DNA from 2 places in the Paenibacillus sp. A3M_27_13 genome. Region 1 is predicted to be linked to the other one. Evidence: riboswitches for the same ligand, from Rfam matches in the RefSeq annotation. Region 1 holds a riboswitch; the other holds the start of a gene.
The links. Region 1 has a riboswitch for cyclic di-GMP ahead of NLX82_RS18145 (collagen binding domain-containing protein). Riboswitches for the same ligand answer to the same signal wherever they lie in the genome.
Positions count from the first base shown of each region.

Region 2: it holds a riboswitch for cyclic di-GMP, as region 1 does, so the genes downstream of both, NLX82_RS07760 (glycosyl hydrolase) here and NLX82_RS18145 (collagen binding domain-containing protein) in region 1, are expected to answer to the same signal.

Region 1 is NZ_JANAVE010000005.1:25,958-42,569, reverse strand. Features, by position in the region: gene NLX82_RS18185 (copper resistance CopC/CopD family protein) at 1-1,508, shown strand, start outside; gene NLX82_RS18180 (YcnI family copper-binding membrane protein) at 1,540-2,283, shown strand; gene NLX82_RS18175 (stalk domain-containing protein) at 2,520-3,767, shown strand; gene NLX82_RS18170 (winged helix-turn-helix transcriptional regulator) at 3,866-4,249, opposite strand; gene NLX82_RS18165 (NAD(P)H-dependent oxidoreductase) at 4,439-5,113, shown strand; gene NLX82_RS18160 (TIGR02328 family protein) at 5,218-5,598, opposite strand; gene NLX82_RS18155 (DUF445 domain-containing protein) at 5,632-6,888, opposite strand; gene NLX82_RS18150 (AraC family transcriptional regulator) at 7,482-8,363, shown strand; cyclic di-GMP riboswitch class I at 8,414-8,494, shown strand; gene NLX82_RS18145 (collagen binding domain-containing protein) at 8,688-12,203, shown strand; gene NLX82_RS18140 (class D sortase) at 12,319-12,984, shown strand; gene NLX82_RS18135 (cupin domain-containing protein) at 13,074-13,541, opposite strand; gene NLX82_RS18130 (amino acid ABC transporter ATP-binding protein) at 13,869-14,606, shown strand; gene NLX82_RS18125 (transporter substrate-binding domain-containing protein) at 14,648-15,478, shown strand; gene NLX82_RS18120 (amino acid ABC transporter permease) at 15,550-16,209, shown strand; gene NLX82_RS18115 (amino acid ABC transporter permease) at 16,224-16,612, shown strand, end outside.
Region 2 is NZ_JANAVE010000002.1:280,556-297,167, reverse strand. Features, by position in the region: gene NLX82_RS07785 (CpsD/CapB family tyrosine-protein kinase) at 1-149, opposite strand, end outside; gene NLX82_RS07780 (YveK family protein) at 130-879, opposite strand; gene NLX82_RS07775 (helix-turn-helix domain-containing protein) at 1,207-1,575, shown strand; gene NLX82_RS07770 (hypothetical protein) at 1,629-1,811, opposite strand; gene NLX82_RS07765 (PD-(D/E)XK nuclease family protein) at 2,123-4,417, opposite strand; gene NLX82_RS07760 (glycosyl hydrolase) at 4,466-6,046, opposite strand; cyclic di-GMP riboswitch class I at 6,060-6,140, opposite strand; gene NLX82_RS07755 (sugar phosphate nucleotidyltransferase) at 6,296-7,672, opposite strand; gene NLX82_RS07750 (UDP-glucose dehydrogenase family protein) at 8,339-9,667, opposite strand; gene NLX82_RS07745 (glycosyltransferase) at 9,673-10,773, opposite strand; gene NLX82_RS07740 (glycosyltransferase family 4 protein) at 10,802-11,950, opposite strand; gene NLX82_RS07735 (glycosyltransferase family 4 protein) at 11,947-13,134, opposite strand; gene NLX82_RS07730 (glycosyltransferase family 2 protein) at 13,121-13,960, opposite strand; gene NLX82_RS07725 (lipopolysaccharide biosynthesis protein) at 13,983-15,362, opposite strand; gene NLX82_RS07720 (O-antigen ligase family protein) at 15,368-16,612, opposite strand, start outside.

The DNA.
Region 1 (16,612 bases):
ACGAAACAGGCAAGCGGGTCGACACAGGAAAAGCACAGCTTGACCCGAATCACAAAGCCACCATGGAAATTCAATTGATTCAAGGGATGAAAAATGGAATTTACTCCGTCAATTGGAGAGCTTTATCCGCAGACGGACATCCGGTTAATGGAGTTATTCCATTCCAAGTGGGCAGTGGTTCCAATGCGCCTACCCATCAAGCTACCGCACCTGAAGGCTCAGGGACATCACGAATCGACTTAATCGCTGTCCGTTGGTTTCTTTACATAGGACTATCGCTGCTTTTTGGAGCGATTTGTTTCCGGCTGTTCATCTTACCGAGCATAAGCCAAGACAAGAATCGAAGTGAACAGCATAAGCAAAATCAGCGGCCCTTTGAAACATTGCCCCGCTGGACTAAGCTGCTATGGAGCGGCTACGGCATAACGTCTGCCGCCATTCTGATCAGCCTGCCACTTCAGGCTTCATGGGATGCCGGAGTTTCCATCAGGGAGGGCTTCTCATTCCCGATTCTGGGAGAAGCTCTCCAGTTTACTGGAGCCGGACAAATTTGGTTTATCCAGATGATTCTCGTGCTACTCCTAAGCGTAACGCTGATTTACGCGCTGGATCACAGCATTTCGAATCGCCAGCGCCGTCTTTGGGGATACAGCTCGGCTCTCCTAACGCTATGCCTCATGCTGTCCAAGGCCTTTGTCGGCCATCCGGCAGCGGCTACGCATCCAGCTCCAGCCATTGCGGCGGACTTCGTCCATCTCGCGGCAGCAGCCTTTTGGATCGGCTCACTTGCCGTCATGGTCGTGTGCCTGCCGGTTGCCGGAGCAGAGTTGCCCGTATCCGAACGGGCAACTCTGCGACAAGCCGCCTTGCGCCGCTTCGCCGGCTGGGGCATTGCGATGGTGGCAGCGTTACTCGCCACCGGTATATATGGAGCCGTGCTGTACATTCCGGCTCCCTCCATGCTGCTGAACACGTCCTATGGACTCGTTCTGCTCGGCAAAGCAGCGCTGCTGCTAGTCATGCTGGTCTTCGCGGCCAGCCAGTTCCGCAGCGCACGGCAAGCGGCGGCGAGTAAGCGAGCCGCTGGGGGATTGCGTGCCGAGTTGTCCGTCGGCCTGCTCGTGATGCTGTTGACCGCGGTGCTCACTCACCTGTCACCCGGCCAGGCACCTGCTGTACCGTTTGAGGAGACTCGCACTACGGGCGAATATAACGTTACACTGGCAGTCAGCCCCAATGCTGTGGGCAGCAATGAATTTAAGGTATCCGTTCAGGATAGCAAGGGTGCTGCCGTTTCGGGAATCCAGCAGGTCACGTTAACGCTCACTCCAGCAGACCCTGACCAAGATCAACAGGAATTTGTTCTGCCCGTAAAGCAACAACAACCATTCCGCAGTCAGGAATTGATGACCTCCGAAGGAACATGGGCGGTAAAAGTACATGCTCTGACGGCATCACTCGATGCGGTTGATGCTGAATTTACCCTGCATGTAGGCGGTAAAAAATAATTATTTTATACTTAAAAGGAGCGAAATGAATATGAATACAACGATTCAAACAGCAAAATCCAGATTTTCCAGGTTTGCAACCTCTGTGGGTCTAATTGCGGCGGGTGCCTTACTTTTTGCAGGCATGGCCAGTGCACATGTGACAGTTAAGCCTTCTATTTCACAACCTAATGCATGGGAAACGTACACATTGAAAGTACCCGTGGAAAAAAACATTCCAACCACCAAAGTCGCCTTGAAAATTCCGAAAGAGGTCGTTTTCAAACAATACGAGCCTGTACCGGACTGGAAGGTAGCCACCGAAAAAGACAGCTCTGGCAAAGTAACCACTGTGACCTGGACGACTGAAAAAGACGGCATTCAAGCGGGTCAGTATCAACGTTTCAGCTTTGTAGCGCAAAATGCAGACCAGAATACCGCAGCAGCCTGGGACGCCTTCCAATATTATAGTGACGGAAGTATTGTGGAATGGACAGGCGACGAAGGAAGTAACAACCCTCATTCCATTACCGAAATCACGGCGGAAGCCACGTCCGCAACCCCTGCCGCAGACAGCGGACACGATTCAGCGGGTACGGCAGCAGGCCACGCGAGCACAGATACGACTAAAGATAGCAGCAGTCCCGCACCTGCTTCGAACAATGCTGTAGAAGCTGCCCCTGCTGCTTCTGCTCCTGCCAGCTCTACTGCACAAACGACAGCACTCGTCCTCTCGATCATTGCAGTCGTTCTTGGTGCCGCAGCTGTCGGCATTGCACTCAAGCGCCGCAAGTAATCTGGGTTACGTATAAAGTTAAGATCGTTTTAAAAAGAAAAAGCTGACACCTAGTTAAAGGGGTCAGCTTTTTTGTATGAAAGAACACGATTAATATTCAGCTTTAATACATATTCAGATTCATCTCATCCTATTATTTCACATTCACCTTTCTATCATTTTTTTGGTAAAATGGTAGATACCTCACGATTCTAACATGATAGCATTGCAATCTATTGAGCATAGGAGATCATAGGATGAAAATCGTAAATAAGGCTCTGTTATCTAGCGCTATTTTCCTGAGTACCGCAGCGGGCATCTATAGCCCCTTGGCACAAGCCGAGACCGGCAAGATCAGCATTATGCTGGACGGATATCCATTACCGTTCCCCGTACAACCTGCCATGATGAACGGCACGACCATGGTTCCCTTTCGCGCTATTTCTGAGGCTCTCGGCATTACAGTGAAATGGGATCAAGCCAGCCAAAGCATCACTGCTACCAAAGCGCAAGGCTCTGCTACCAAACAGGTGGTTCTAAAGATGGGTAGCCGCAATGCCACAGTGGACGGACAAACGGTTCAACTAACAGCCGCTCCGCAAACCGTGCACGGCAGCACCATGATTCCGCTGGGCTTTTTCGGGCAGCAGTTTGGAGCCACGGTGAACTGGAACCAGGGAACACGGACGGTCTCCATTACATCGCCACGTGAAGCTATGTATACAGTAGGCTTCTATGCGCTGTCTTCCTTTGACCAAAAGTCCAAAATACCGGATTTTAACGCAGTTGCCTTCGGCTGGAGTCGAATTGATACGAACGGACAATTTACGACAAACGGCAAAGAATACAAATGGCCTCAAGCCGCTGGAACCGTAACGCCGGAGTCCATTGTGCAGGAGGCAGACAGCCAGGGGACTTCCCCTTACCTGATGGTCTATTCCGGAGATGGCAATCACGAACTGACCAAGGTTTTGGAAAATGCGCAGCTTCAAGAACAAACCATTTCCCAAATCGTCAGTACCGCCACCGACAAACAATTTAAAGGCATTACGCTAGATCTGGAAGGATTGGGCTGGAGCGGCGATAAAGCCAAAGCGCGTTCAGACTACAACGCCTTTATTCAAAAGTTATCGGCCAAAGCGCATCAGGCTGGACTCAAGCTCACCGTCGTTCTACATCCGCTGAACAGCTCTTACTCTGGCTATGACTACAAAACGCTGGGCAATCTGGCGGACGATCTGATCATCATGGCCTATGATTACGGACAAAAGGCTACGCCTGAGCCTTTGGATAAAGTGGACGAAGCCATACAACTGGCCTTGAAGGAAACCTCGCGGGACAAGCTCATTTTGGGGATTTCGATGGGTAGTGAAAAAGATAGCACCGTTAACGCCAAGATCGGTTTAGCCAAACGTTATGACCTCAAAGGAATCGCTATCTGGCGCTTGGGCATCATTGGAGAAACGGCCTGGGCGCAGATGAACGAAGCCATCGAGTTTAAATAAGTGTACATTTTATCTAAATAACCCAGACCTTATTCCGCCCGCTAATGATTTCTTATGCGTCTTCTATGAAATCATTTGGCGGGCTTTCTTCATGCCCTTTAACAAAAGTGCTTGCCTGATTTGGAAGTTGTCGTCACAGGCTCGCAACCCTGTTCTCCATAGAAGATCCCCCAGTCTCTCATAAAATCCAGCAACGGCCTTAACGTATCTCCCAACGGGGTAAGCGAGTATTCCACACGCGGTGGGTTCTCATTATAAATTTCACGGTGCACAATGCCATCTCTCTCCAGTTCACGCAACTGCAAGGTTAGCATCCGCTGTGTAATATTAGGCAAGGTCCGTCGAATTTCGTTATAGCGCCGCGGTCCTGTCGTCAAATGATACAAGATGACTCCCTTCCACTTGCCGCCTATAACCCCGACGGTTTTCGCTACCGGACATCCAAAATTAACGCTAACTGCATGTTCCATCTCCTGTGCCATGTATACCCCTTCTTTCTGTAGAATGTGTAAACCAATAGCCCCAGACGTATGACAAGGAACAAATATGTGCGTACTTGTTCCCTGCAAAAGCTTTCTATATGATAACTATATATTCGATATCAGCTCTCATTATAGTAGCAGAAAACCCATAGAGTACCAACTAAACCCATATCAAAAGGAGTACATTTTATGTCTAATACATCAGCTAAAAAACAGGAAATTCTGGACGCCTTTCTGTTCAGGCACGCCACGAAAGAATTCGATCCCAATCGCATCATACCAGAAGAGGATTTTCAGTTCATTCTCGAAACCGGGCGACTTTCTCCAAGCTCCGTTGGTTTTGAACCATGGCAGTTTGTAGTTGTACAAAATCAGGCATTGAGAGAAAAGCTGGCTGCAGTTTCCAGCGGCGGTCAAAAGCAGATTCCTGCGGCTAGCCACGTCGTCCTGATTTTGGCGCGCAAGGATGTTCGTTATGATTCTCCTTACGTGGAGTATATGTATAAAGAAGTTAAAGGTATGTCTGAGGAGGACTTTGCCTCACTGCCAGGCCGCTATAAGATTTTCCAGGGTGAAAATCAACGCTTACTGGAAAACGAACGTACGTTATTTGACTGGGCTTCCAAGCAAACCTACATTGCCTTAGGCAATATGATGACAGCGGCGGCTCAGATCGGTATTGATTCCTGTCCAATTGAGGGCTTTAACTACGATCAGGTGCATGCCATTTTGGAGGAAGAAGGACTGCTAGAAAACGGGCTGCTCGATATTTCAGTCATTGCTGCCTTCGGTTATCGCGCTCATGAACCCAAGCGGGAAAAATCCAGACAACCGCTGGAAAAGGTCACCCGCTGGATTCTGTAATCTAATATCCCGAGTCTCTCCCCCAAGCACTGAACACTGAAGCATCAAAAAAGCGGGCTTGCGGCACTTCATCTGAATGATGAACATACCGCAGCCCGTCTTTTTTAGGTCACTTCAATCTCTATTAAAATACCCTTGGATGCCAGGTTATCCAGGCACTCCTTCATATACTCATCGTCATGCTCCACATATGCACCCGCGCCTGCCAGTTCCTCACCCAGCTCCGCCTCCCAAGGCTCACACTGCTTACCGCGATACAACGGCTGTTCCCATAGTGGATCAACATTGTACCCTCTGCTTTTCATTTCGTCCATAATGAGCCTATGATAGCGCACCAGCAGCATGGGGTGATAATCGAACACATAATTCACGGTGGCGTGTGGCTTGCCCCACCCATTCCCGCGCAGGGCACAGCACTCACGATGTTGCCCCAACAGTTGCGGACGGGGTAACCTGTCGATTAAATGTTCATGCCAAAGCCTCATGCTTCCACAACCCTATCTGTAGCTTTTTCTGGTCTATTGGATTAGCATACGGATACCTGTCAGCACAATGCCGATCAGGAAGCCTGTAACTGCGCCGTTAATACGTATCCACTGCAAATCCTGTCCCAGTTTGTCCTCCATCAGTGCAATCAGGGATTTGTTATCCATTTTGTCTACATTTTCGCGTACCAAGTTACCAATTCGACTATGGTTGGCTTCCACCAGTCCAGTAATACCTTCCACAATTCGCACATTGATCTTGTCCAGCAGCTCGGTATTCCCTCTTAAATCAGTCAGCATCCGATCCAATAGCGGTAAAATATAGGTCTGCACATAGCTTCCGTCTTCCATGTAGTCCAATAAGCGTATACGCAGTTCTTCCATTTTGCCCAGCACTGACGCATCGCCTTCCCAGGCTTCAACAAGGCTATCCTTCCAGCCGTTCAACCCTTCCTGAACCGTATCTTTCGTCGCCAATCGGGTCACCTGTGTTCTCAGACCATCCAGCACGGCCTGGCGGCGTGGGTGCTCTTCCCTTTGCAGTTCTGCTACCTGATCCAGCAGGAAATGACGAATCATTTCACCCATACGCTCTTCGTTCAGATAGCCTAGGAATGCGTTCAAGGCAAACTGCATCAGCCCGCTCACCTGCAAACCACTAACAGCCTGCATCCCTAAGGTGCCCAGCGTATAACCCGTTTCGGGTCGCAAAAGCCAGGACTCTGCTTGCTCCAGCGTGTAATCCAGTGCGCGGCGATCATAGCCCTTCTCGCTGGTCTGACGAGCAAGCGCCTCTAGCAGCGGTCCGGTGTCAAAGTCAGTCACCTGCCGCTTGAGCTCTGCCACGATGACCGGAGCCAATTCCGCGAGCGGGAGCGACTGGACGAGACGCTTGGCAAGAACATCTATGGATGCCGCCGCCTCCGGCGTGCGCATTCCTTTTTCCACACCGCCCAGTACCAAATCGGCCAAACGAATATCTGCAATTTTAGACGCAATGCTGTCTTTGTTTAGCAGGTTATTTTCCACGGTACTCACCAATGCATTCGTGAGCTTGTCCCTATTTTTAGGAAGTAGCGCCGTATGTGGTATCGGAATGCCTAGCGGATGACGGAACAAAGCAGTGACAGCGAACCAGTCTGCCAGTCCCCCTACAAGTCCTGCCTCAAAAGCTCCGGCTAATAAACGAGCCCAGCCATATTGCTGGAAGGGCAATGTGGCTGCAAAGCCTGCCCCTAGAATAACGAGCGACCAAGCCGCTGCGGTTTTCGTACTTTTTGGTTTTCCCATCCTGTAATCCTCCAAACTGACTGTCGAGTAAGTAAAGCACTATACCTGTATTACCCATCATATCATTGCCCGTGTCATTTCCAAAGTTGAAAGCACTTTTGATGAAACGCGCAAGGGCACTTTTTGCGTAATTTTTTATGCATATATCTCTCTTTTTTACATTCATGTTTGTGAACAAAATCACAGTACTGGGCCCAAACTCTTATTTTCAATAATAAGCCTTACGAACCATTTTAACAAAACCAAGTCCCAATTTTTTTAAACCGAAAGGAGAAGTGAACAAGAAAGTTGAATGGGCATAAGATACCTTTTTTCAGTACCATTTTGGTATTTGACCTCAGAAAGGATTTGAATCCATGATAACCCCAGATTCTTTCAACAGCATTCGACTTTTTCATATGGATTATCAGATTAAATATCCATAAAAAGCGAGACTCCCATAAAGCTCACACACATAATTTGATATATAGACATATTTGTTGTGATAAAATAAACTTTTATAAATAGGAAATCATGTTTAATCAGCCATTATATATTGGTAAATCAAACCAAGATATGCTAGATAAAATTGCTTTTTTGTAAAGGAATTGAATATGACAACAGACCAAAAAAACAACGTGGGCCTCTGGAATGGCGATCCGGTCGTAATTGTACGCACTCCCTCCGCTTTTGCCAAGCAATCCCTTTTATATATCCAGGAATTAGGCTACTTCCAAAAAACTTCTGCTTTTACGATGGAAAGGAAAGAACTTGCCTCTTTTTTGCTTGTCTTTACGTTGTCTGGTAAGGGAGAATTACTGTACCGGGGCAAGAAATATATCATAAAACCTCAAGATTTGTTCTTTATTAATTGCGAGGAATATGTTCAATACAGCACCTCCGGTCATGAATCCTGGGAGTATATCAGCCTGTACCTGTATGGCAACCTGATCGAAAATTTTTACGAACAATTTGCCAAGCATAATAAACCGGTCATTTCCATGCATAATCCGCATATTATATTGGATAAGCTCCATGCTCTGATTTGCGGGCAGTCTGACAGAAGTCTTTCCGCTGAGCTGCTAACGTCCAGGCTCATTGGTGAAATACTAATGTGCATTTTGCAACATCCCTATGATCATCCGCATGTGAATGCTGAAACCCTCAGCGAAGTACGCCGGGTACAACAATATTTGGATCAGTCCTACTGTGAGCGAATAACACTGGACTCGCTGGCAGACATGTTTGAATTAAACAAGTTTAATCTGGCTAAAAATTTCAAAAAGCAGATCGGTTTCTCTCCGATTGATTATCTCATTAATGTCCGTATCACAGCCGCTCAAAGCTGGCTTAAAACCAGTGACATGTCCATTGTGGATATCGCAAGGTACGTAGGGATTCCCAATACGAGCCATTTTATTAACCTATTCAAGGAGCATGTAGGAGAAACACCTCATTCCTTCCGCAAAAAATGGGGGAACCGTTCCAAGTTGTAAATGAGAGGTTACATGAAATCAGTTTGATAGATGATAGACGCACAAGCTATTCAAGTTAATGGCAAAACTGTCGAAAGGCAGTGACGCAAAACTATAGGGCCTTCCTATCCGGATGGCAGCCAGCTACCAGATGAACGAGCTTTTTATTATGTCTTTTTTACATAGATCCATCACAAATTGCTATGCCTCTCTCGAAGAAAGCCCTGATCGCTATGATCAGGGCTTTTTTTCTATTGGGATAGTCATGTCAGCCTAGCATGCTGAATATACTAATTTCGAACGAAGCATTACCATATTACGATGAATAGGAGAATCACTTGGAGCATGAGAACAAAAATAAATGTAATGATCATTGCCTTATTGCTCATTGTCCAAAGCTTTTTCAGCGCAACGCTGGCTTACGCAGATGCTCCAGCCCCAGAACTGCCGCAGAGTGCTGTATCTGATCCTACACCTACCGTTACAGATGCTGTATACGTTGTCCCAAACCTTGAACCTCCTGGGGAGATTCCTTCAAACACGGTCCCCTTCGTTCAAGGAGCAGTCAGTTCAAAGTCTCAACATGATGCAGCTCCGCAGAGCATATTAACGAAGTTGAGCCTGACCGACGAAGCAGGGCGTGTCATTGATGCGGTATATAGTCCAGACAGCCAATTCGACATCGGATCAGCCATCCAACTAGGCTATGAATGGGAGCTTCCTGACAATACCTATAAGTCAGGGGACACCTTCACCTTTCATTTACCAGAACAGTTTGTCATCTACACTGATATCTCATCTCCGTTAGTCACTACCGATGGAACCGTGGGATACTTCACAGTAGATCGTCAGGGCAAGGTTATCATGACCTTTAACCAATATGTAGAGAATCACTCCAATGTCAGCGGCAAACTACAAGTTAAAACCGAGTTTACGAAAGAAACGGTGAAAGGCAGTACAGAGATCATCATTGCGATTCCGATCAAAGGCGGGGTACAAACGGTCATCGTGAATGTAAAACCCCAGTCAGGGCCAACCCTAAGCAAACAAGGGAAAATAGAGGGCACCAATCAGATCGACTGGACCATTGATGTGAACAAACAACTAAACACCGTAAAGCATGCCCTCATCACCGATCCAATTCCTTCAGGGCTGGAACTCAGAAGAGACTCTATCCGGCTCTATCATCTACAAGTCAATATCGACGGCTCGACCGTTGTTCGAGACCTAGTGAATGCAAGTGAATATGCCATTGAAGCAGATCAAGCCGGGACAGGGTTTGTGATTCGTTTTCAAGACGATAGCATTAACACGGCCTATCAGATTCAATATTCCACGCGTATTATTGGCGATAAAACTCGTTTCTCCAACACAGCAACGCTTTCAGGAGATGCGATAGAGAACGTTGTTGCTACCGCTACTGTTCAGGTGGAACGTGGTGAATTTTTGTCCAAAAAGGTTGAAAAATATGATCATGCCACACAAACACTCTCGTGGGCCATAAGATATAACTTTAGCGAGACAAAAATCCCCGAAGCCAAAGCTCTTTTAATTGATCATTTCAATAAAACTCAAGAATTGCTGCCCGGTTCTTTGAAAGTATTTAAGGGAAACACACTGGAGGAGCTCCCATCGTGGGCGTATACTGTCATCCCAGTTGATTATCCGGACCGCAACGGCTTCAAACTTCAATTCAACTTCGACGTAGATTCAGCCTATACCATCCGATACCAGACTCAAGCCAGAGGCCGTGTCTATGATAATGGAAAAGTTATAAACATCATAACCTCGGATGGAACGCAGAAGATTGTATCGACGGAAATCATAAGCGGAGTTATGACTAAAATGTATGACACACCCAATTACAACACCAAAATCATACCTTGGGTGATTACCATCAATACAGACTTGTACATCATGAAAAATATTGTCATTCAGGATGTGTTTCCAAACGGGGGCTTGGCTTTGTTACCGGACACCCTGAAAATTCAAAGTGTTGACGGAACAACGGAGCTACGTGCGCCCACGGATTATGAGCTGGTTCCGCTATCACAGGACTATAAACAAGGATTTACGCTCATTTTTCATAAAGCCATTCAGAAGGCTTATACAATCAAGTATTCAACCACCTATAATAATGACTGGAAAACGGATACGACGAAGCCCGAGTTTCGTAATAAATCCCATATAGAATACCAGTTTGAAGACGGAGAAAGATCATCGCAAGGAGTGGAGTGCCCGATCTGGCCGGACTTTATGACACAACGAAACGGTGCCAAGCAAGGAAGCTATAATGCAACCTCCAAGCTCATTACCTGGGACATTAAAGCTAACTACAATCGCAAGATTCTGAATCACGCGGAAGTGAGAGACCCCTTGTTGCAAGGTCAGAAGTTACTGCCCGCCTCCGTAAAAGTATACGATATGACCTTGCTGGGATGGTGGGATGGCGTACAAAAAGGGGCTGAAATCCCAGCAGATCAATACACCATTATTCCTCCCTCCGAGCAAAATGGTAATGAATTGCGTATCCAGTTCAAGGAGCAAATACAGACTCCCTACTGGATTACCTTTCAAACTTCATTGGAAGGAGAACTGATTGAAAAAGAAATCCACAATCAAGCCCTTCTACTGGATGGACAAAAAACAGTCTCTGAATGGGCAGCGCAAGTCGCGGTACCTCATGGCGGAGAATATGTATCTAAAGTCGGTACACAAAATGGAAATAAGATCGATTGGAGCATCCGCATCAATGAAGGACAGTCCCATGTATCCAACGCTAAAATTATAGATCAGCCTAGCAACAATCAAATCCTAATTGAGGATTCCTTTCATTTGTACTCTACAATAATCGCTGCCAACGGAAATACCACCAAAAGCACCGAGTTGATTAGAAACCAAGATTACAAGCTGTATATCAAGACAGACGCTCAAGGCCAGCAAACTTTTGAAGTTACTTTTGCCAAGGATATTTCCACTGCTTTTATACTTGAATACCAATCGTTCATTCATGCTGAAGACAAAGCCAAGGTGAGTAATAAGGTTGCCTTTGAGGGGGATCGCTTGACGACAGAGATGCGGGAAACCAGCCAGGAAATCATCGTACGAACGTCTTCCGGCTCCGGTTCTGGCGGGGGTGTGACCGAAAGTCTTGAGCTGACCAAGGTAGATCAGGATATGCCTGACAAGGTACTGCCTGGCGCACAGTTTGCGCTCTATGATAAAGGTCAAAAAAGAGCCCCGCTCATTCAGACCACCAATGCGGAAGGCAAAATCATCTTTTCCTCCTTGCTTCATGACGATTATATCTTGGAAGAATTGGCAGCACCGGAGGGCTATAAAGTCACCGAGGGCAAGCTCGAGATCAAAATAGACGCAACACTGCGACAAAGCTCTGGTGTAAAGAGGGTTGTGATCACCAATCGTAAAGAAAAGAAAAACGAACCAGGAACGCCTACTCATCCAGACCCTTCACCCCCGTCCGGAGGCTCAGGTAAAAAACATGACAAAGATCCGGAAATACCCGATACTCCGTCTATAACCGTTCCTCCGTCATTGCCAAAGTCTCCGGAGGACATAGTCCCTCCACAGGAGGAACCTGCGCCTATACCGCCGGAGCCGGAGCCGCCAGCCGTCATGCCTCATCAAGATCCTCCTCCTCCGGTGGATTCGAAAGACGATCCCGAACCTAAGATCCGTCTCAAGGTTCCGGGAAAAGAACCTGAAGATCCGGAGGATACACCTGCGGTACACCAATTGCCCCAAACAGGTGAAAGCAGCCCCGTTCCGTTCTATTTGACAGGCATAGCGATGGTTATATGGGGCGTATTTTTGAAATTCACACGAATAAACAAAAAATAAAACCGATCACCTGCCCTGATCTCCCGACTCATTCCATTCCCGATTGGAATGAGTTGGGAATGGGGCATTTTTCAAAAAATATGTATAATCCGTATATTGCTTAGGGGAGGCGAGATTGCTGAGTCTGCGTAAACTTTCCTACGTATTTATTGTGTTAGGCTTACTTTTTATTTTGTTTCCTAAAGCGACAGAATGGAATGAGGATCAGGAACAAAGCAAGCTATTAAAAGCAGCAGAGCTACCATCTGGAAAAAACGACGCGCTATGGCCCCCCAGTCTTACGGACAGCTATGCTCGCTTGTCCACTCGTCTTACAGAAGTTCCGGTTAGTGAAGCACGACAAAATACTTCCCCATCCCCTGCTCCCATGGTAAGCGCTAATGAACAAACTCCCATAGCCACTATTAGTATAAGTCGTATTGCTTTAAAGCTCCCTGTATTGGAAGGCGCAACGAGGATAAATATGAGACACGCGGCTGTACATATGCCGGAAACGGGGACGCTGGGACAAGCGGGGAATGCCGCCATTGCTGCTCATCGAGCCCGTACCTCTGGACGTTTATTTAATCGTCTAAATGAATTGAAGATCGGGGATAAGATTGTTGTTAACGCTCGGGGTAACCAATATGTATATAGCGTTTATAGCCTGAAGGTGGTCGATCCTACGGACGTGTCTGTTCTGAAAAGCTTCAAAAAACAAAAGCTGCTTACACTGATTACATGTGACCCTCTCGTAAACCCCACCCATCGTCTCATTGTTCAGGCGAAACTAAGCACCTAAAGCTATTTTAAAGCCCTATTTCTATGAGTAAACATAAATCAGGCGGGCCATTCCTGTTCATTACAGAAATACACCCGCCAATGCTCACATCATGATTCAGTTGGATTCTTGGCAATCAGCTTGAAATCATCAAAGTGGAATCCTGGTGCAACCACACAGGTTACCAGCACGGGCTCATCCCCAAGCGGACGTGCCGTTTGCCATACTGCTCCTGGAACGAGTGCTTGTGGATGCTGTCCTGCCTCCACATCCGCACCGACGATAATCACAGTTTCTTCACCAGGCTCTTCTCCACTTCCACCCAATTTCAACTCTACAGGGCTTCCGCTATGATATAACCACAGCTCATCAGAATGGACCACATGCCACTCGGAGAACTCACCCGGATGCAGCAAGAAATACGTAGACGAAGCTGCAAAGCGCGGACCGGAATACACATCCGGCAGTACAGGCTTCGGAATTTGGAAATGGGCCTTCCACATCTCTTTGTACCAGCCGCCTTCTGGATGGGGCTCCATGCCCAATGCCGTTACTAGCGGTGAAATAGCTTTCGTCATTGTCTAACCTTCCTTTACCCTAAATTCCTTCTTCCCTACTGTAAAACATAGCGTTGCTTTTGTCACGTTTCTCCCTTGGCATGTCGAGGATCAATAGTTTATGTCAAATTTAATAACATAAAATTACGGATATTTATTCGTTTTCAACATATAAATAACAGTTTACTAGCAAAAAACACACCAAAATACATTACACGTAAAGTTTAGTGACATAAAATCTTGTTTTTTATTGTAAGCTTATAGTATCATGAGAGAAATTTTTAAATTCTAATAGAGCTTGATCATGTCAATCCGTCTACTAAGCTATGTATCCAAGCCTAAAAAGGGGTGAGCTCTCTGATCCAGTTTCGCAACGTCAACAAGCATTACGGTCACTTCCATGTACTCAAAGACATTAATCTTCAGATTAAGGAGGGCGAGGTCGTCGTAATCATCGGTCCCTCCGGCTCGGGTAAAAGCACCCTGCTTCGCTGCATCAATCGTCTGGAAACGATATCGGATGGGGAGCTGATCGTTAACGAGATCCCTGTACATGACAAAAAGATTGATATCAATGCCTTCCGCCGCAATATCGGGATGGTGTTCCAACATTTCAATCTGTATCCCCACAAAAAGGTGATTGAAAACATTGTACTGGCACCTATGAAGGTACTGGGCATCTCGAAAGAAGAAGCTACTCAAACAGCCATCACCTATCTAAAGCGCGTCGGAATCGAAGAAAAGGCACAGAGCTACCCCGCTCAATTGTCCGGTGGACAGCAGCAGCGGGTCGCGATCGCCCGCGGGCTCGCGATGAATCCAAAAATTATGTTGTTTGACGAGCCTACTTCAGCACTTGATCCCGAAACGATCGGAGAGGTACTGGATGTTATGCGCTCGCTCGCCCATCAGGGCATCACAATGGTCATTGTCACTCATGAAATGGGCTTTGCACGTGAAGTGGCGGACCGCGTGATTTTTATGGACAAAGGACAAATTTTGGAAGACAGCCAACCTGTCGAATTTTTTCAGAATCCGGGTGAAGAACGGGCTCGCCTGTTCCTGAGCCGTCTGATTCATCATTAATAGACTACCAATGTAGCGTAAATCGAAAGGGGAATGTTCTGATGAGAAAAAGATTTCAATGGAGTACTTTGGTGCTGGTAGCTTTATCTTGTCTGCTCGTCTTGGCAGGCTGTGGAGGCAAAGAAGGAGCGGCAACGTCGGGGAATCAGCCGGCAGCAGCCAACGGGCTGGAAGCGATCAAACAGCGTGGCAAACTGGTCGTTGGTGTGAAATACGATACCAAGCTGTTCGGACTGAAAGACCCGGCTAGCGGAAAAGTAGAGGGCTTTGATATCGACATCGCTAAGGCTGTAGCCAAACATATTTTTGGCGATGAAACCAAACTTGAACTAAAAGAAGTCACGTCCAAAACACGAATTACCTTATTGCAAAATGGGGACATCGACGCCATTATCGCGACGATGACCATTTCGGACGAACGTAAAAAGCAGGTTGATTTCAGCGACGTCTATTTTAACGCCGGGCAATCTCTGCTTGTGAAAAAAGGGAGCCCCATCACCGGGCTGGAGTCTCTGACCTCGAATACCAAGGTGCTCGCCGTGAAAGGCTCTACCTCCGCCAAAAATATCCGTGAAAAAGCACCTGAAGCAACGATATTGGAATTCGAAAACTATCAGGATGCTTTCAACGCCCTCAAAGCAGGTAAAGGAGAAGCCTTGACTACTGATAACTCTATTCTGCTCGGCATGCAGCAGCAAGACCCGAATTATACTCTTGTAGGCGGGAACTTCACAGAGGAACCTTACGGCATCGCAGTGAAGAAGGGGCAAACCGAACTGCTACAAGCTATTAATGATACGCTCAAGGAACTGAAAAGCAACGGTGAATACGATAAGCTCCACGAGCAATGGCTTGGGGTTAAACCCGAATAATATTCTTGTGAAGGAGCCGCGATTGCGAGCTCCTTCCTTTCTTAAGTCTGGATAAGGAGGTAAATTCGCAGATGCTTACTTTTGATATCAACGTACTTTTCGATCATAGCGACCGTTTCAGAGAAGGCTTGCTTCATACCGTTCAAGCTAGTGTCATTGCCTTGATCGGAAGCTTTATTCTGGGGGCTATTATTGCCATCCTCCGAATTGCGCCTTTTAAATGGCTGAACTGGATTGGTACCGTCTATGTAGAGGTCATCCGCAATATCCCATTGCTGATCGTCGTACTGTTTTTTTATCTCGGGCTTCCTACTTTGGGCATCCCTTTGGACGGATTCGTATCTGGAACGCTCGGATTGACTGTATACACAGCCTCCTTTATTGCTGAAGCCATACGTGCCGGCATTCAATCTGTGCCCAAGGGGCAATTTGAAGCGGCAAGGTCCTCCGGGTTGAGTTACAACCAGACGATGATCAGCATTATTTTACCGCAAGCCATCAAAATTGTACTGCCTGCGATCGGCAACCAATTCATTAATCTGGTCAAAAACTCTTCCGTGCTGGCTATTGTGGCCGGACTGGACCTAATGTATTACTCGGACCTCATTAACTCGGATACCTTCCTGCCCATCACAGTCTACGCCATCACGGCGCTGTTGTATCTTATCTTGACGGTTCCGCTTAGCTTTCTTGTACTTTATATGGAACGGCGTCTGTCCAAAACATCCTAAGGAGGGAAGCCCGTATGGATTTCGGTGGATTGTTTGTGTGGCCTAATGTGCGTTTTATACTGGAGGGCTTCCTGCTCACACTGGAGGTTGCTATTTACTCTATCGTGTTCAGCTTCGTTCTTGGTATCTTATTCGGCATTCTGCGCTATACCCGCTTACCTGTTATTTCACAGGTTGCAGCCTTTATCATTGATCTCATTCGCAATCTTCCATTATTGCTCATTATTTTCTTCATCGGCATGGTTTTACCATCCATCGGAATTTCGATTTCCCTCAAGTGGGCAGCCATTACAGGCCTGTCGATCTTCGAGGGAGCCATGATCGCCGAGATTGTGCGCAGCGGTCTGAATTCGGTCCATAAAGGACAGGTGGAAGCCGCACGTTCCTCCGGTTTAAGCTATTC
Region 2 (16,612 bases), on a different contig from region 1:
CCCGCCTGAGCGGACGCCACCATCATAACCTCAATCGGCTCGTCTATAGAAGAAAACTGGATGTTAGTACGAAGCATGCGGTACTCCTCCGAAACGGAAGACTGAGCATGTAGGGATGTAACGAGCTGATTATTGATTAATCGCGGCATATTGCCCTTCACCTACCTGTTTAGGAGTTGTAGTGGAGCTGTCGGAGCGTTTATCTTCTTTTTTCATTTTCGTAATCAGGGATAGGGTAGGCAGACCGAGTTCTTTTTCAATATCCTCTTCATTCTTAAATGTATCATCCAGTACCTCCAGCAAAAACGCCAAGCCTATTCCCAACAATAAAGAGGTGGCAAAAGCAATAAATATCTGTATAGCGGGATTACTGTTCACGGGAACTGCTGGATCATTCAGACTGGCTTCGCTTAGGATGGTGACATTGTCCATTTTCATGATAGAGGGGATTTGCCGTTTGAATACTTTGGCTACCGCATTGACGGTTTTCACAGCCTTCGTATACGATAAATCGCGGATTGTTACATCCATGACCTGTGAATCACCTGCGGTGTTCACTCTTAATTTTGACGCCAAAGCTGACGGAGTGACCTTAAGGTCGGGGAAGCTGGCGACCACCTGATCCATAATCGCCGAGGAGATCATAATTTGCTTATAGGAGTTCGTTAAGGCTATATTCGTTTGAACTACACTGTAATCAACGACACCTGCACGATCCGGTCGTGGCGTCTGGTTGATAATGAGCTTTGCGGTAGCTTCGTAAATCTGCGGGGTAAAATATACATTTTTTATGCCCACTACAGTACATACCAGCAATACGATGCTACCAATCAACCACATTCTTTTACGGATCAAACGGATGTACTCTTTCAACTGCACAAGACCAGTCCTCCCTGATTGACTTGTTTTCGATGCAATAACGCTTGTACTGATCCTCTGCATAACGGGGAAAAGAACGATGCATGACCCTCTAATCTATAGTAAAATGTTGTATAATAGCGCATAGAAGGTCCAGCCAGCGAATAAGCACAAAATGCTCAATCATCGGTGGCCTCTTAGGGTATATAAACGAAGACATAAGTGAAAACTATGAAATAAAGATACGTTATGTAACTTACATAACTAATTTATGATACAAAACGTATCTTGTCAAGCGTAAAATTGCTTTTTTACCTTTCTTAACCTTGCCTTCAGGAGGAAAAACAGATGAATTATGGCACCCGCATCGCTGAATTACGAGAACATAAGGGATTAAAACAAGAGGAGCTAGCGCAATCCCTCGGAATTACGCGGGCAGCTCTTTCTCACTATGAAAAAAATAGGCGCAAGCCAGATTTTGAGATCCTGACCAAGCTCGCTGATATTTTTGGGGTAACGATTGACTACTTGGTGGGACGTACGAGCCATCCGGCGGCAATATTGGATTCAGATGTGAGGGAATTTGTGGACCAGCTTGAACTGTCCGACGAGGATATTCTGCGACGTTTCAACCTGACCATTGACGGACGCACCTTGTCTGAGGAAGAAGCCAAACGTTTTATTGCATTTGTCCGAATGGAACGAATGATGGAATAAAGAACGCGGCCGACTGCCTTACGTCTCGCTCAAGTAAGACCAGCCGTTGGAATTTACACGCGCTTGTCCTTCCGGTATGTGGTTCCATCAGCGTCGCTTTCTAGCCATTCTGGTATCGTGATACCACATTGGAGCAAGATGTCCCGGATGTCCAAGTGGATGGCAGCTTTGTCTGCTTTCTGTACGTTGTTTCGAAAAAGAGGGTTGTTCACCCCTAATTCTGTCTCCTTGTTCATTCAGCACTAACCTCGCTTTATTATTCTTGGTCACCGGAAAGAGATTTCCCACAAACCATGTATGTATAGTCATGAACAAAACTATTATATATGAATACATACCTGCAATGTTGTCGTCTTATGACGAGAATATAAAAGGATTTTCTTATTTTTTTCTTCATTATACGTAAAGTATTGGCAAATCAGAACGATTTTCCAACAAAAAAGAACCTGTCAGGTCCTATTTTCTCCTGATAGGTTCTTTTTTGTTTTAATTCGAAATGATGTTAGGTATTCGTTATCTAAGGTCCTATATACATTCCGATCTAATATTAAGCGACCTCGGCTGCCTGGGAAACCTGAGTGCCTCCGGTCGCCCGAACTTTGTAGACATAGTGACCTCCGGCTTTTACCGTCCGATCTGTATACGTGCTTCCCGCTACTTGCGAGGCAATCACCTGATAAGCCCCGTCGGTCCCGTCAGCACGCAGCACATCATAGGAAGATACGCCTTCTGCCTGAAGCCAATTAATCTTTACTGCCCCATCCTGAACAGAGGCTGCCTTCACCCCTGTTGGAGCTGAAGCTGCGGTTTGATCTGTACTTTTTAATTCCAAAATATATTGTACCGCTTCACCAGGACCCAGCTTTTCTTCAAAATCAAGGGCAGGAGAAGCCTTGAGTCCTGATATGGAACGTTGTGCCTGACTGTAAGTAGAACCCGCTCCAAAACGTTCACCCGTGTACAAACCGGCTTTCGGCATCGTTACCCGTACACGAACTGTCTGCGTGGTAGCTTCGAAATTCACTAGATTCACCAGCAATTTGTCTGAAGTAGCGCCGCTACCTGCCAGCGGTTTAAGCTTGGACGTATCCACCGCACGAACATACACCATCTTATCCTTGGTATCCTCTGGATTCAGCACTGTATAAGTCAGAGGTTTTCCATGGGTGGCATAGGCTAAGCTCAAGCGTCTCATGATCTTAACGCGGGTGTCCTGTCCTTGCCCGAACGGATAAATTTCTGTGTTGGCCGGGTTATGACTTTGCAGATCGAAGCCTGTTTTAAACAGCGTATAATCTTTATAAAAAGCAGCGTGCTGGATAAACATATCGGCAAACCCAATTTGCGAACGCATAATCCGGTCGAATGCAGCTGCTTGTGGCTGACTAGCCCCGTAATCTGGATTGTCTCGATGCGTATCATTGGTACCGAACTCTGTGTTCAGCATCTTTTTCGCCAGTCCATTGCTCGAACCGCCGAAGGTTTTCAAATTTTGGACGAAGCTGCCCCCGCCCTCTTCATTATACGATTCACCATAGGCGTGTCCATTGGTCAGGTCGGTGACTTCCTCCAGCTGTTTACGTTGCGCCGGGTCCCGTTCCCATCCATCTGGGTCACCGCATTTTTGCGTACCACTGGTTTGATTTTTGCATGCCTTGGTAGAGTACGTTGGCCAGTAGGCCCAGCCCGGTGCTACGGTTTTGAGATGCGGTGCCAATTGCTTGCCTTCTGTATTCAACCACTTGGCCACAGCCAGATTTACCGCCTTGGAGCGATTAAATAATCCAGGTTCATTATCTACTTCATAATATTGAAGATAAGAACCGTATTTTTTTACATAATCGCGCAACTTTTGCTTGGCCGTCTCTGGTAGAGAACCATCTTTTTGCAGCTTAATATCACCTGTATATAAATACAAAGCAGACGATTGCATATTATACTGCTTTAACGTTTGATAGTAATCATCCACGTCTGTACAGGCCTTACCCACATTACTGGCACAGGTGACCCTCATGACGTTGCCACTATAAGCAATGCCCAGCCATTTGAGAACGTATGGTAAATGCTTAACTGCACCCTGATCATAATAAAATTCTTTATTGTTCACATTTGTTCCGGTCAGTATATATTTACCATGTACCGGTTCGGTCGCAGGTGAAGCTAACGTCTCCAAGCTCAAGTCATCCCAAGTCCACCACACATTTTTATCTTCTGCAGAGGAGCAGTATAGGCAGCGCGCTGTCTTTAGCTTGAGTACGTTAACACCGCTTTGCAATTGCTCTTTGGGTATATACAGCTCGTAGTTGTTTTTGAAATTATAAGTACTCCCAGTACCGGAAACCCCGGCAATCTGAATAATACCGGACAGCTGATGATTTGAAAATACAGCCAATTGCGGGACTGCTTTGCCCGCATCCAAAATCCGAACACGGAATATCATACCATTGGGAGGAATCTGATTCAGCTTATACTGGAGTGTCAGTTCTGGGTTCGTGGACGCATTCAAACCGGGAGGAATATCTCCACTGCTGAGCAATACCGGAACTGTTGTACTCTCTGCTTCCGACAATGCTGACAATGATCCTTTAGCAGATGATTCGGTAGAGGCAGCTGCTGTAGAAATATCGATATTATCCCTACCGACCACACCTTTGAATTCCGCTGAAGAGTCATCCCTCTGACCCAGCTTCCATACTGGACTGGCAGCCGCTACTTTATCCGTCTGCAATTCTGCGCTTCTTGAAGGCGTGTATATAAACCAAGCGATCATCGCTATAGCTACGACCGCTAGTAGTCCAGATAAAACTACTGTATACCTATGGGATAACCATTTTTTTATCATATGATCCACCCTCTCTCCTCAAATTTTTTGACCGGGAAAGAGTATCAATCAAGGAAGAAACAAAGCGTTTCCGGGAATCACCGCTTTCGCTTCATGCTGACTTTCCCACATTAGACGTGCCATCGCGTCGCCTTTTTCATCATAGTATTCCACTTTTAAATCTACCATTTTGCCTGCTTCCAAAGTAATACTACCTTTACGCTCTGTCCAGCTTTGTTTGAACCAGCTGTCAATAACCAACTTGCCGTCTACCCATACACGGATACCGTCATCGGATATCGTTGTGAACGTATAGGTCTCGCTATATTGCGGTTTGATTTTACCCGTCCAGCGAACCGAGAACTGATCGGCATTCACCTTTGGATCAGCTGCATTGGCACGCCAGTTGTAGTCCAGCTTGCTATCTGTACGGATCAAAGCAGGACTTCCGCTCAAATTCATATTGTTAAAATATTCGCCCTGCAGCCCGTTCACATATACCCCATCAGGAACGGAAGGAGGAGTCGGAGTCGGAGCCGGGATAGGCTCACTTTGCCCCTCGTCCGGTAAGGTCGGTACGTCTGTCCCAGGTTGTTCGATTGCTGCCAGCCCATTTTTCACATCATCCCGCGTCAAACTCTTCGAATCATTCATATAATCCTGAATTTGATTTGTTGTGTTATTCTCAGTCAGCATCTTGCCCCAAGTCATGGAATATACCCATTTAGGTTGAGCCTGCAATACCTCAGAACTAGGCATCTCACCGTGCTCCCCAATGGCAATCGGCTTATTCCGTGCCAGCCCGAGCAGACCTTCGTAATGACTTTGCTTAAAATCATTGTTGTAAATGTCTACTGCCAAAATGTCCACTTTGTCATCCCCCGGGTATTTTGGGGTATACGGGACAGTATACGAATTGGGCGCATTCGGACTCCATACCCACAGCAGATTGTTCAATTGATGTGTGTTTGTAAAACGGTCATACATGATATTCCATAGCTGATTGAAATTAGTTTTGTTTCCCCACCAGAACCAGTCACCATTCATTTCGTGGTAAGGTCTCCACAAAACCGGAACCCCTGCATCACGAAGCTGCTTTAACGATACAGCGACCTTATCCAGATCGGCAATGAGGAGGTTATACTGCGTAGTACCTGGGGTCACGTATTTGTTGAACTCCGCCTGACTTACTTTCGCCTGTACATTGGCCCAAGTCAGTGGCCTACCTGGTAGCGCTTCATGAAAAGTCATCGTCACAATTCCACCGGATCTGTCCCAACGGATAGCACTATCGACGACATTTTTACGTTGTGCTGCTTCCGTAGCGTCAGATTGACCAGAGATAGCTCCCATCTCATAGCCGTGTACACCAACATATGCCTGACTGATTTTTTGGACCTTGTTACTTAATTCATCTGGACTTTCCAAATAATCATGCTGACCGGTGACTATTTTTTTCCCTGAGATGTTGAGTAAATAATTGTATAGTTCACGGGCCTGAGTAGAAGCGTCCGAATTAACAGGTTGTAATGAAGCGGCATTCGCCACCGACAGAGAATCTCCAAAACCGACGGGCAACAATGAAAAAAGCATAACAACGGGGAGTACATGACGTATCAGTCGATACAGAGGAATAAAATTGAATCTCACTTTCGCTCTTCCTTTCGGTAGCCAGGCTGCCATCCTTGTGGAAGGCCCTTTAGCTTTGCGTACCTGCCTTTCGACAGGGCTGCGTTTATCGTTGGAAGGAGTTTGGATTCCTTCTTACCCTAAGTATCGACTTTTTTTTACCAAAATTTAATAGGTCATGTTCATGAATTTACAGGTTTTCGCCCAATTTCGACAGTTTAGGCTATGAATTTTCATGAATTCGTCTTTTTTTCGTTTTTACGAAAATAATTAGGAGATAAATTGGTGACGGGAAATTTCATTCCAATCCATACAAAAGCGGACAATATCCTCTTCAACCAACTCAGAGCCAGTCTGCACCTCAATAAAATCCACATCGGTCACTGCCAAAATGCTATGCTTCGTCCCTTCAGGGATACGTACTACGTCACCAGCCTTCACTTTGTGCAGCTTCTCATTCAAAATAATTTCCGCTTCACCGCTAATAATGGTCCAGATTTCACTTCGTTTGAAATGAAGCTGATAGCTGATATTTTTGCCTTTCCGTACGCGGATTCGTTTGGTCAATACCTCGTTACCCTCGTCATACTTGACATAATCCACAACCCGATACTGTCCCCAACGACGTTCTTCATACATTGGACGCTGATCATGAGCCTTGAGCACTTCCTTAATGCGAGGACTTTCTGCCTTATTGGTCACAAGAATGCCATCCGGGCTAGCGGCTACGATCAGATCATTCGTTCCAATGATCGCCACAGGAATGTCTAACTCGTTAATAAGGCTCGTATTGACGCAATCCTCCGTTACTACACCTCTGCCCACTTGTTGATTAGACATTTCTTCTGTGAGCGTATTCCAGGTACCCAAATCCTTCCAAAAACCATCATACGGAAGAACTACGATGTCCTTTTCCTTCTCGACTACTTCATAGTCAAAGCTGATTTTTTCCAGAGATGCGTATTGCTTTTGCATTTCTTCATAATTAAGCGGCAACCCCTTGGATGCCAAGATATCCAGCAAATAACTTAATTTGAATGCAAAAACCCCGCAGTTCCATAGAGCATTGCGTTCAATCAGACGCTCCGCCTGCTCCCGGTCGGGTTTCTCTTGAAAATGGCTCACTTCGCGGTAGCCTGTGCTACCTTGGGTGGCATCGTTTTTCGGAATAATGTAACCATATTTCTCTGAAGGATAGGAAGGGACAACCCCGATTAAAGCAAGCTTGCCTTCACTCTCCTGAAGCGTATGTTCCAGCTGGGCTACGGAAGCGAAGAAAGCATCCTCAACATAAGGATCTACAGGCAATATAGCTATAATTTCATCAGGTGAAACACCAGCAATGGAATATAGATAAGTCGCTGTCAGCGCAATCGCAGGAAAGGTGTCTCTGCGTTCCGGCTCAACAATGATGCGCGTATTCGGCCCGACCTGACTCTGGATCATTTCGACCTGTGCTCTCCCTGTCGCAATAAACGAGGATTCTGATAATCCGTTGTCTCCCAATTGTCTCCATACCCGCTGTACCATGGATTCCGAAATCCCCTCCGGGCTCTCCAGTACCTTCAAAAATTGTTTGGAACGGGAATCGTTGGACAAAGGCCATAATCTTTTACCGGAACCACCAGACAAAAGTACGAGCTTCATAACTCTCCACTTCCTCTCTATATTGGTTGGATGATCGTTCTGATGATGAGTTGACTACCCGCTACGGTATGAATTTAATCTTATGATCGCTGTTGCCGTGGGATTCTTTGGATTGTATAAAATCGTATATAGGTTTGAATCCCACTAAGCTTATGCTTCCGATGCGAGCTTTCCTTTGGAAAGCTTTCAGGCGAACGCTCCGCTTCTCCAGATTCAAATCCATCCCTGCGCTACTCAAAAATGCATCATGCCGATCATACCGTTTATTGCAAAAGGCACGACCGGACATTATTAAGTCCGGTCAGCCTGTAAAATCTCACGCTTGGCGTTTACCTGCCTTGCTTCACAGGAGCGGCGCCGGGGTACAGCCGCATGGAGCTTTGATCGGAAGGAGCGGCATCAACCGCGCCGCTCCTTCTGATCTGCCCTTCTACTCCCCCCATAAGGTGGGAGTTTAAAAATTGTGACTCCACGGCGAAAAGCAGCGGAGCGGGCAGAATTGTTCTGGAGAAGCGTCAGCGTTTGCCTTTATCCCCGGATTTTAACCTTTGAATGTTTTATATAATCCAGAAAATCCGGGGGTAACAGCAATCGGAAGAACAATCTGCACGCGCAGCGCCTTCAGCGCCTCCAACACCGCCACAGTCACTTTTTAATCTGTCACTTTTAAACTTCCACTTTATCCCGATTCCACCCACTCATCCGCGGACGACCCACGGAATAGTATTCCAGCCCGGAGCCTTGGATCTGTTCCTCACCGAATACGTTACGGCCGTCAATGAGAACCGGCTTGCGCAAAATGGAGGCCAGTTGTACGAGGTCGACTTTTTTGAACTCTTCCCAATCGGTCAACAGGCACACAGCGTCGCTACCTTCAGCAGCTTGCTGTGGGGATGAGCACCACACAATATTCGGGTGATCCACGCGCTCCTTGAATTTATCCATCGCAATGGGATCATACAGTTTGACAATAGCGCCTGCCTGAATGAGCGTTTCTACGATTTCCAGTGCTGGAGCTTCGCGGATGTCATCTGTATTGGGCTTGAAGGCGAGGCCCCAAATGCCAATCGACACACCGTTCAGTTGACCCAGCGATTCGCGCAGCTTGGATACAATCATAAAGCGCTGGTCGGTATTCACCTCGACCACCGATTTCAACAACTTAAATTCATAGTCTACATTACCTGCAATTTGGATAAGCGCATTTGTGTCTTTTGGAAAGCAAGAGCCACCATACCCGATCCCTGCTTGTAGAAAAGAGGAGCCAATCCGTTTGTCCATACCCATACCGTCAGCCACACAGGTTACATCGGCGCCAACCTTTTCGCAAATATTAGCGATTTCGTTAATGAACGAAATTTTAGTTGCCAGAAACGCATTGGACGCGTATTTGATCATTTCAGCACTACGGATATCCGTCACATAGATTTTATCCGTGAAGACCTGATGCAGAGTGACCATGGTTTCACGCAATCCTGTATTGTCCAAACCAATAATGATGCGATCCGGATGAAGCGTATCATTGATGGCTGAGCCTTCTCTCAGGAACTCCGGCGCGGAGACGATATCGAAAGACAAGCTCGTGTGACGAGCCAACACGTCCTTAATCTTTTCGTTCGTTCCGACAGGTACAGTACTTTTGGTCATAATAATCTTATACCCGTTCATGGCTTTCCCAACATCAGCGGCCGCCTGTTCAATGTACGACAAATTCGCCTCGCCGTTAGCCAGAGAAGGCGTACCTACCGCCAAAATTACGATATCCGAGCGGCGTACCGCATCGGCCAAATCCGAGGTGAACTCCAACCGGCCCGCTTCCAGATTCAACGCGATCAATTCCTCAATACCCGGTTCATAAATCGGAGATTCTGCCCGGTTCAACATGTCGATTTTGTGCTGCTCCAGATCGACACAAATCACCTCATTACCTTTTTGCGCAAAACATACACCCGAGACGAGCCCAACGTATCCAGTACCGATTACAGCCAGCTTCATTCCGTTCATCCTCCTTTTAGAAAGTTCACATAGGCTTGTTCTACATACTTTTTTAATTGATCCTTGAAGTTTTCTTCATCAAATTTGCGGGCATGGGTAATGATATCGTCCACATTCCATGCATGTTGCTCAACCTTTTCGACGGCCTCCAGCACATCCTCTACTTGATGCTTGCGGAAAAATACGCCGTTCACATGAGGAACAATCGTATCCAGCGCTCCCCCACCCTGAAAAGCGATGACAGGCCGTCCGGCCGCATTCGCCTCCAAAGGCGTAATACCGAAGTCCTCTTCACCCGGAAAAACGAGCGCTCGGCATTCTGCCATCAGCTTGTTAACCTCTTCATCCTCAAGCCTGCCGAGGAACTCAATGTTCGGGGCAGCCATACCTTCGAGTCGTTTACGGTCTGGTCCTTCACCCACAATGCGCAGCTTGAGACCGTTACGTTTGAATGCTTCGATCGCGAGATCGATGCGCTTGTAGGACACCAATCGGGATACGATCAGGTAATAGTCACCGATGTTTGTAGCGCGTTTAAAACGGGATGTATTAATAGGTGGAAAAATCACATCCGAATCCCTTTGGTAATAGTGCAAAATTCTTCGTTTAACAACCGAAGAGTTGGCAACAAACTGGTCTACGTTGCGAGAAGTTTTGGCATCCCATGTTTTCAACCGGTTCATGTACAGCTTGAGCATGTTTTTGAGCAGGTTGGATTTGGACTGCCGGGCCATATATGTATCGTAATCCCAGGCAAACCGCATCGGTGTGTGACAATAACAAATGTGAAACGTATGTTTGGGTACCTGGATGCTTTTCATAAATGCACTGCTGGAGCTTAAAACAATGTCGAAATCCCTAAAATCAAAATCACGTATAGCAATGGGATACAGCGGCAGCACTCCTTTGAAGTTGTCCTTCACCCCTGGGACTTTTTGTAGCCAAGTGGCTCTAATATCCGCATCCTTCAAGTTACGCGACAGGCGGTCGTCGCTGAACACCGTTGTGAAGATAGGAGCCTCCGGATACATATCGTGGAATACCTCTACTACCCTTTCCGCTCCGCCCATTTGGATTAAGTAATCGTGTGCTATCGCTATTTTCATCTGAATCATCCTTTAACGCGAATGTCGGTCAGACTCCTGCCAACAAACCCTTATAGTAATGAACTATATCCTTAACTGTGTTCTCGATGACAAAATGCTTTTTGACCCGTTCCATCCCTCTCTCACCCATCTGCTGACGTTCTTGTGGATGCTCCAACATCCAGCGGATGGCTTCTTCCAGCTTAGCCGGATCACCCGGTTCAATAAGCAGCCCGGTTTCATGGGGTACCACCGTTTCCTTGGGTCCACCCTCATTGGAAGCAATCACTGGGAGACCCGCAGCCATGCCTTCAATAATGACCTGACCGAATGGTTCTGGTGTAATAGAGGTATGAATCAGCAAATCACAACGCTGCATCAGGCCTTGAATGTCATCGACGTGTCCCAGCAGATTGACGTTAGCCAACCCGTATTCGCGCATCGTGGACTCTAATCGTTGCTTGTATTCCTCTTCTCCGAACAACGCATCTCCAGCCAGCCAGAATTTCACGCGCTGATCCGGTAAAAAGGAGCGTGCCGCTTCCAGTAAAATATGCTGTCCCTTCCATTCCGCCAATCTGCCGACCAATACGACGTTAAACGAGTCATCACCACGTGAATCCGCAGCCGTGTCACGTGCTGTAATTGCTTTGGCAAAAGCAGAGTAAACGACGAGCGTCTTTTTGTCCGGGGGTAACTCCAACGCACTCAGCGTGGATTTGGAATTTGCAATCACTCCGTTGGGCAAAAAGCGGGACATCAGCCGAATCCCTTTGGCCACAATCGGCTTCAGATACGGCGGACCGATGTGGTCACGGATATGCCAGATCAAGGGCAGCTTCGCCGATTTGGCGGCTACTGTACCATACAGTGCAGACTTGAGCGAGTTCGTGTGAACGCACACGACCTTTTCCTCACGCAGCAAGGGCGCAAGTTTTCTACCGTAAGCCAGCAAACGAAAAGCTGCTGCAGGCGCACCTAGATTCACGGCATTCCGTCCCCGATTGCGAATCGAATCGTCCAATGGAACGATGCGCACATCAATATCACGCTGCCGAAGCCGATCTGCCAAATCGCCCTCCTCTGCCAAAATAACGAGCGGGTCGATATGTTCCCCGATATTCGTCAGTATGTTATACAAAGCGACTTCGCCGCCGCTCCATCTTGCCGTATGGTCAATATAAGCTACTCTCATCATTTCGCCGCCGCCTTTCTATCAAGGACCTGTCGGAACACCTCTTCCACCTGCTCCGCTACATGTCCCCATGTATATCTGCTCAGGACATGGTCCCGGCATTCCCTTGCATTCGGTAGAAGTTCACGATGATCCAGCACACGCAGCAACCCTTCAGCAATGGCTTCACTATCCGTTCCCTTGAACAAAAGCTCGGGACGGAATCCTCTTAAAATCTCCTTATTGCCACCCACAGGAGTCGCCAGCACCGGCAGTCCCGAGGCCATCGCCTCCACTGTGATCAGACCGAAACCTTCCAGTGCCTGTGTAGGTACAACGAACAAATTCGATGCTTGGTGGTACAGTGGAAGCTCCTCATCTGACACATAACCGAGCAGCCTTACATGGTTATGAAGATTGTATTCCGCCACCTTGGAAGCCAATTCCTCCATCAAGGGGCCCTTCCCTCCAATCAGCAACACATGATCAGGATGACGCTCGGTTACTCGTCGCCATGCTTCCAGTAGCTGTAGCAGTCCCATTCGATTAACAAGACGACGAACGGTGAGCACAATCGTCGCATTTTGCGGCAAATTCAGGCGCTTCCGCACCGCTTCTTGATCCTCTGCCGGGTGGAACCTTTCTACATTCGCCGCACCAGGAATAACATGAATTTTGCTGAGTGGAACCTTATAGTGCTCATGCAAAATATCCCGAAAGGTTTCGCTTAGCACTATAAATTTATCCGCCAATCCGTAGGCCTTCATTTCAATGGATTTAGCCAACGTCGTTTTTAGCAAATGCTTGATGCCCTGTCCTTCAATCTTCATTTCCTCCGTCCACGGTCCGTGAAAGGTGGTAACTACCGGAATTCCTCTTTTTTTCGCCTCCAGCGCCGGTCCGACACCATAGGGAGCAAAATGGGAATACAGTACATCCGTCGGTTGCTTGTCAAACAGCTCTGCTGCATATTTTTGCATTAGCTCTCGACGCTTCCACATGGATTGCTGCTTGCTGCCAATCGAATGAATCCGAATACGGTCGGGCGCCTGCGGCTGCTCGTCACTACAGATTAGAGCATCCAGCGTATTGCGCTCTAACGTAAGCTGCTCACAGATGGATTTGAAATATGTGTTGAGGCCTCCTGGCTGCAAGGACGGCCAGCTAAGCCCCGTTGCCGCAATACGAAATCCGTTATTGTACGACATAGCTGGTTTCTCCTTTCTGCTCGGTATGTCCGTCATCCACGATTTCTATCTTTTTTCGCCGCTTGGTTAGCTCATAATGCTTGAAGCAGACGAGAAACTCATACATCACCCAGAATACTGCTACGGCAAAACCCGCCAATCCCTTGCGGTATAAGCCTTGGACAAAATACTTCTGCACAAAGCGGGCAGGAGGCCGCCACAACAGTCTGGTAATCCGAAAGGATCTTCCTTTGTTAAATGCCGTCTCTGCTTCCAGATCTGTATATTTGTTAAAACGGGTCATATGATCACTGATGCTGCGGAAGCCGTAGTGCCATAACACGCCCTCCAGATTGACAATCTGGGAAGAGGCTACATCCGGCATTTCATGAACAAGACTATTCGTAATGCCATAAATACGCCGATTGTACAAACGAACCAGGTATTCGCCTTTGTTCATCCATTTGCCGAGAAAATCTCCAATCCGGAATACGGAATATGCTTTGGCCGGATCGTGGAGCGTTTCCTTTACTTTCAACAAGTCTCCAAGCAACTCTGCATCCACTACTTCGTCCGTATCAATCAGGAATATCCAATCAAATTCCGCTTTTTCAACACCAAACATGCGCTGTTTGGCATAACCGGGCCACGGGTTGGAAAACACCCGACAGCCCAAGGATTCAGCTACCTGAATCGTATTGTCCTTGCTCCCTCCGTCAATGACGACGATATCGTCCGCAAAGGGCTTGCAGGATTTAATGGCGGCTGTGATTCGAGTGCCATCATCCTGAGCGATAATAACTACGGATATCCGGTTGTCCGCGGGAACGCTAGACATGTGGTTCATTAGCGGGTGCCTCCTTCTTTATCTAACCGTTAACTGGCTTTTTCCGGATGTAGTGTGACATCGTTGATCGGAGCCATTGAAAATCTTGTTTGGAAATAAGCAGTCTTGGAATCTTCATTTTTAGAACGAATTTAACATTACATAAAATGAAAATGAACCGTAGAATCCCCGAAGACAGCATTGCTATCCCTGCACCCGTCAATCCATATTTCGGTACGAGTATGGACAGCAATGGAATGACGAGCGCCAATCCGACACCCTGTAGAATGGTAACCAGTTTGGGCTTACCCAACGCCATAAATTGTTGTGCCAGCACCATGGTTCCCCCACTGATAGCAACCTCAAGCACCAGGAACCGGAATACCGTAAGCGCTTGTTTAAACTCTTGACCATATAACAATGTAAATACGAACGGAGCAATCAGCATCAGCATCACCGCAGCCAGAAAGGTTGCCGTTGATGTCACTCGAAATGCCCGAAATGTTATGGCCACCGCCTCTTCCTTATTCAGACCGGAGGCTTTGGGAAACAGCACGACAATGATCGAGGTAGAAAATACATTCACCATCCTGGCCAAGCTGACCGCTACTGCATATAAACCGAGATCAGCGGGTCTGAGCAGACCCGCAATCAAAATCTGATCAATATAAGTGGAAACCTGCCCCATGAGATCATTTCCGTATGAACCCATACCGTAGGTAAAGAGATTTTTAAATTGCGTCCAGCTGTTCTTTACCTTTGGTTTGTACAGCCGAATCATTCGTATCGTGACACCAATATAAATCGGCAAGCCCGGCAGTAAATAGGCCAATGCCGAGGTGTACGGATTCATATTTCCGGTTAAGATCAGAATCGCCAGACCCAGCAGTGTACTTAGCGGTACCAGATACCGGAATAAATTGTACTGCTTATATTCCGAGCGAACTTGAAGCAATGCATTATTGATCTGTGAAATCGCTATGAGCGGACACATCATCATGGAGCACTGCGCGAAAAGTATGACCGATGAAGAAAAAGAGCGCAGCCAATAAGGAATTAGAAAAACTCCGACGAGTGTCGCCAAGCCCCCGAACATGGTAGCCAGCAGCAAGGCCAGACCATACAGCTTGCCCGTTTCCTCCGGTTTCCTTTTCGCATTGTAAATTAATGCAGATGGGACACCGAAGCTCATGCAGAAGGCGAGAAATTGGGACCAGTTCACCATCGCTGTCTGTTCCCCGCGTCCAGTAGGACCCAGGAATCGTGCCGTTAGCACACCAGTCAGCATATTCACGACGAGAATCAGCATACTGAATATCATCGTTTTTACTGCTGCAGAGCTGTTATCCTTGCTTTTGGCAAACCGAATCACCGTGGACCATAGTGTCCGGACAGGTGCGGATAATGCTTGTAAGTTTTGCACAGCCTTTACCTTCTTTCCGCGATGACATCTTTTGCCCATAGTCCTATTCCGATCATCATCCAGATCAGATAGCCGCGCATACCGGGGAAACCATTATCTGATATGAGACTGGCTACAGCTCCGGCCCACGTAGCCAACGCCAGTCTGATATAAGGCTGACTGGCATCTCGTGCGGCAATACGGGCGAGAAGGCGCTTGATGATAACGAAGAGACCACCGAAGAAAAAGAATGCCCCGAAAATACCGAAGGTGAGGAAAATGGCGATATATCCATTATCCATAATCCCAAGTTCGCCGAGATCGCCGCCGTTATCAAGCTTGGTTCCGATTCCTACACTCCCAATCCCCTGCCCGACCGGATTGCCAGCAATCGCCGGAAGCATCGTATGCAGTAAATCCAAACGTTCATTGTACGAATGATCCTGCTGAATATCCGTCAGCGTCTGCATGCGAGCCACCAAACCTTCTGCCCCTGGAAGTTTTGGAACAATGATGTAGAGAAGAAGGCCAACTATAGCTAGTTGAAACAAGGTTTTCCACTTTCCCTTGGAAGATGAACTGAGAATGTAAGCCAGTAACATGACGAATGCAATTAGCCAGGCTGAACGTACCAGCGTGATTAAGAGACAAACGACCGTCAGCAGGATTCCGATCCATCCCAAAGTGCCACGCCAACGTTTTTCCATTAGCATGGGTACAAGTGCCATCGCCAGGAAAATAGCGCAGGGACCGGGCGAGTTCATGGAAGAAAATACTCTGATTTGAAGTGGTTCTGGAACACCAATGGAATTCATTTCTACATGATTCATCCAAAATGCATCCCACGGAGGCACCGTCAAGTACTGAATAATGCCGTAAATTGCCACAAGAACAGCAATGTTGGCATATGAATACAGCAGTCGGTCCAGCTCCTTCGCCTTCATGGGCTTAATCGCAAGATAAGGCAACAGGATCAAAGGAACCACATAATTGGCTAAATCATAAGCAAAAACAATACCATTTTTGAATAACCCGACCACACTTCCGTAGGCCAATTCTATGCCGAAAAATACAGCAATTCGGGTCAAGGGTTTTTCCGCCTGATGAATGCCTCGCAACACAGGAATAATCAACATACTGCTTACCAGCAGCGGTGCCACGCTCAACAAGGAAACCGAGTGATACGTTCCCTCCATCCAATCCGCAATGCGGCGGATTTCCGGGCCTACTGCCCACACTGCCAGTGTGTAAGGAATCAGTAGCCGCGATTG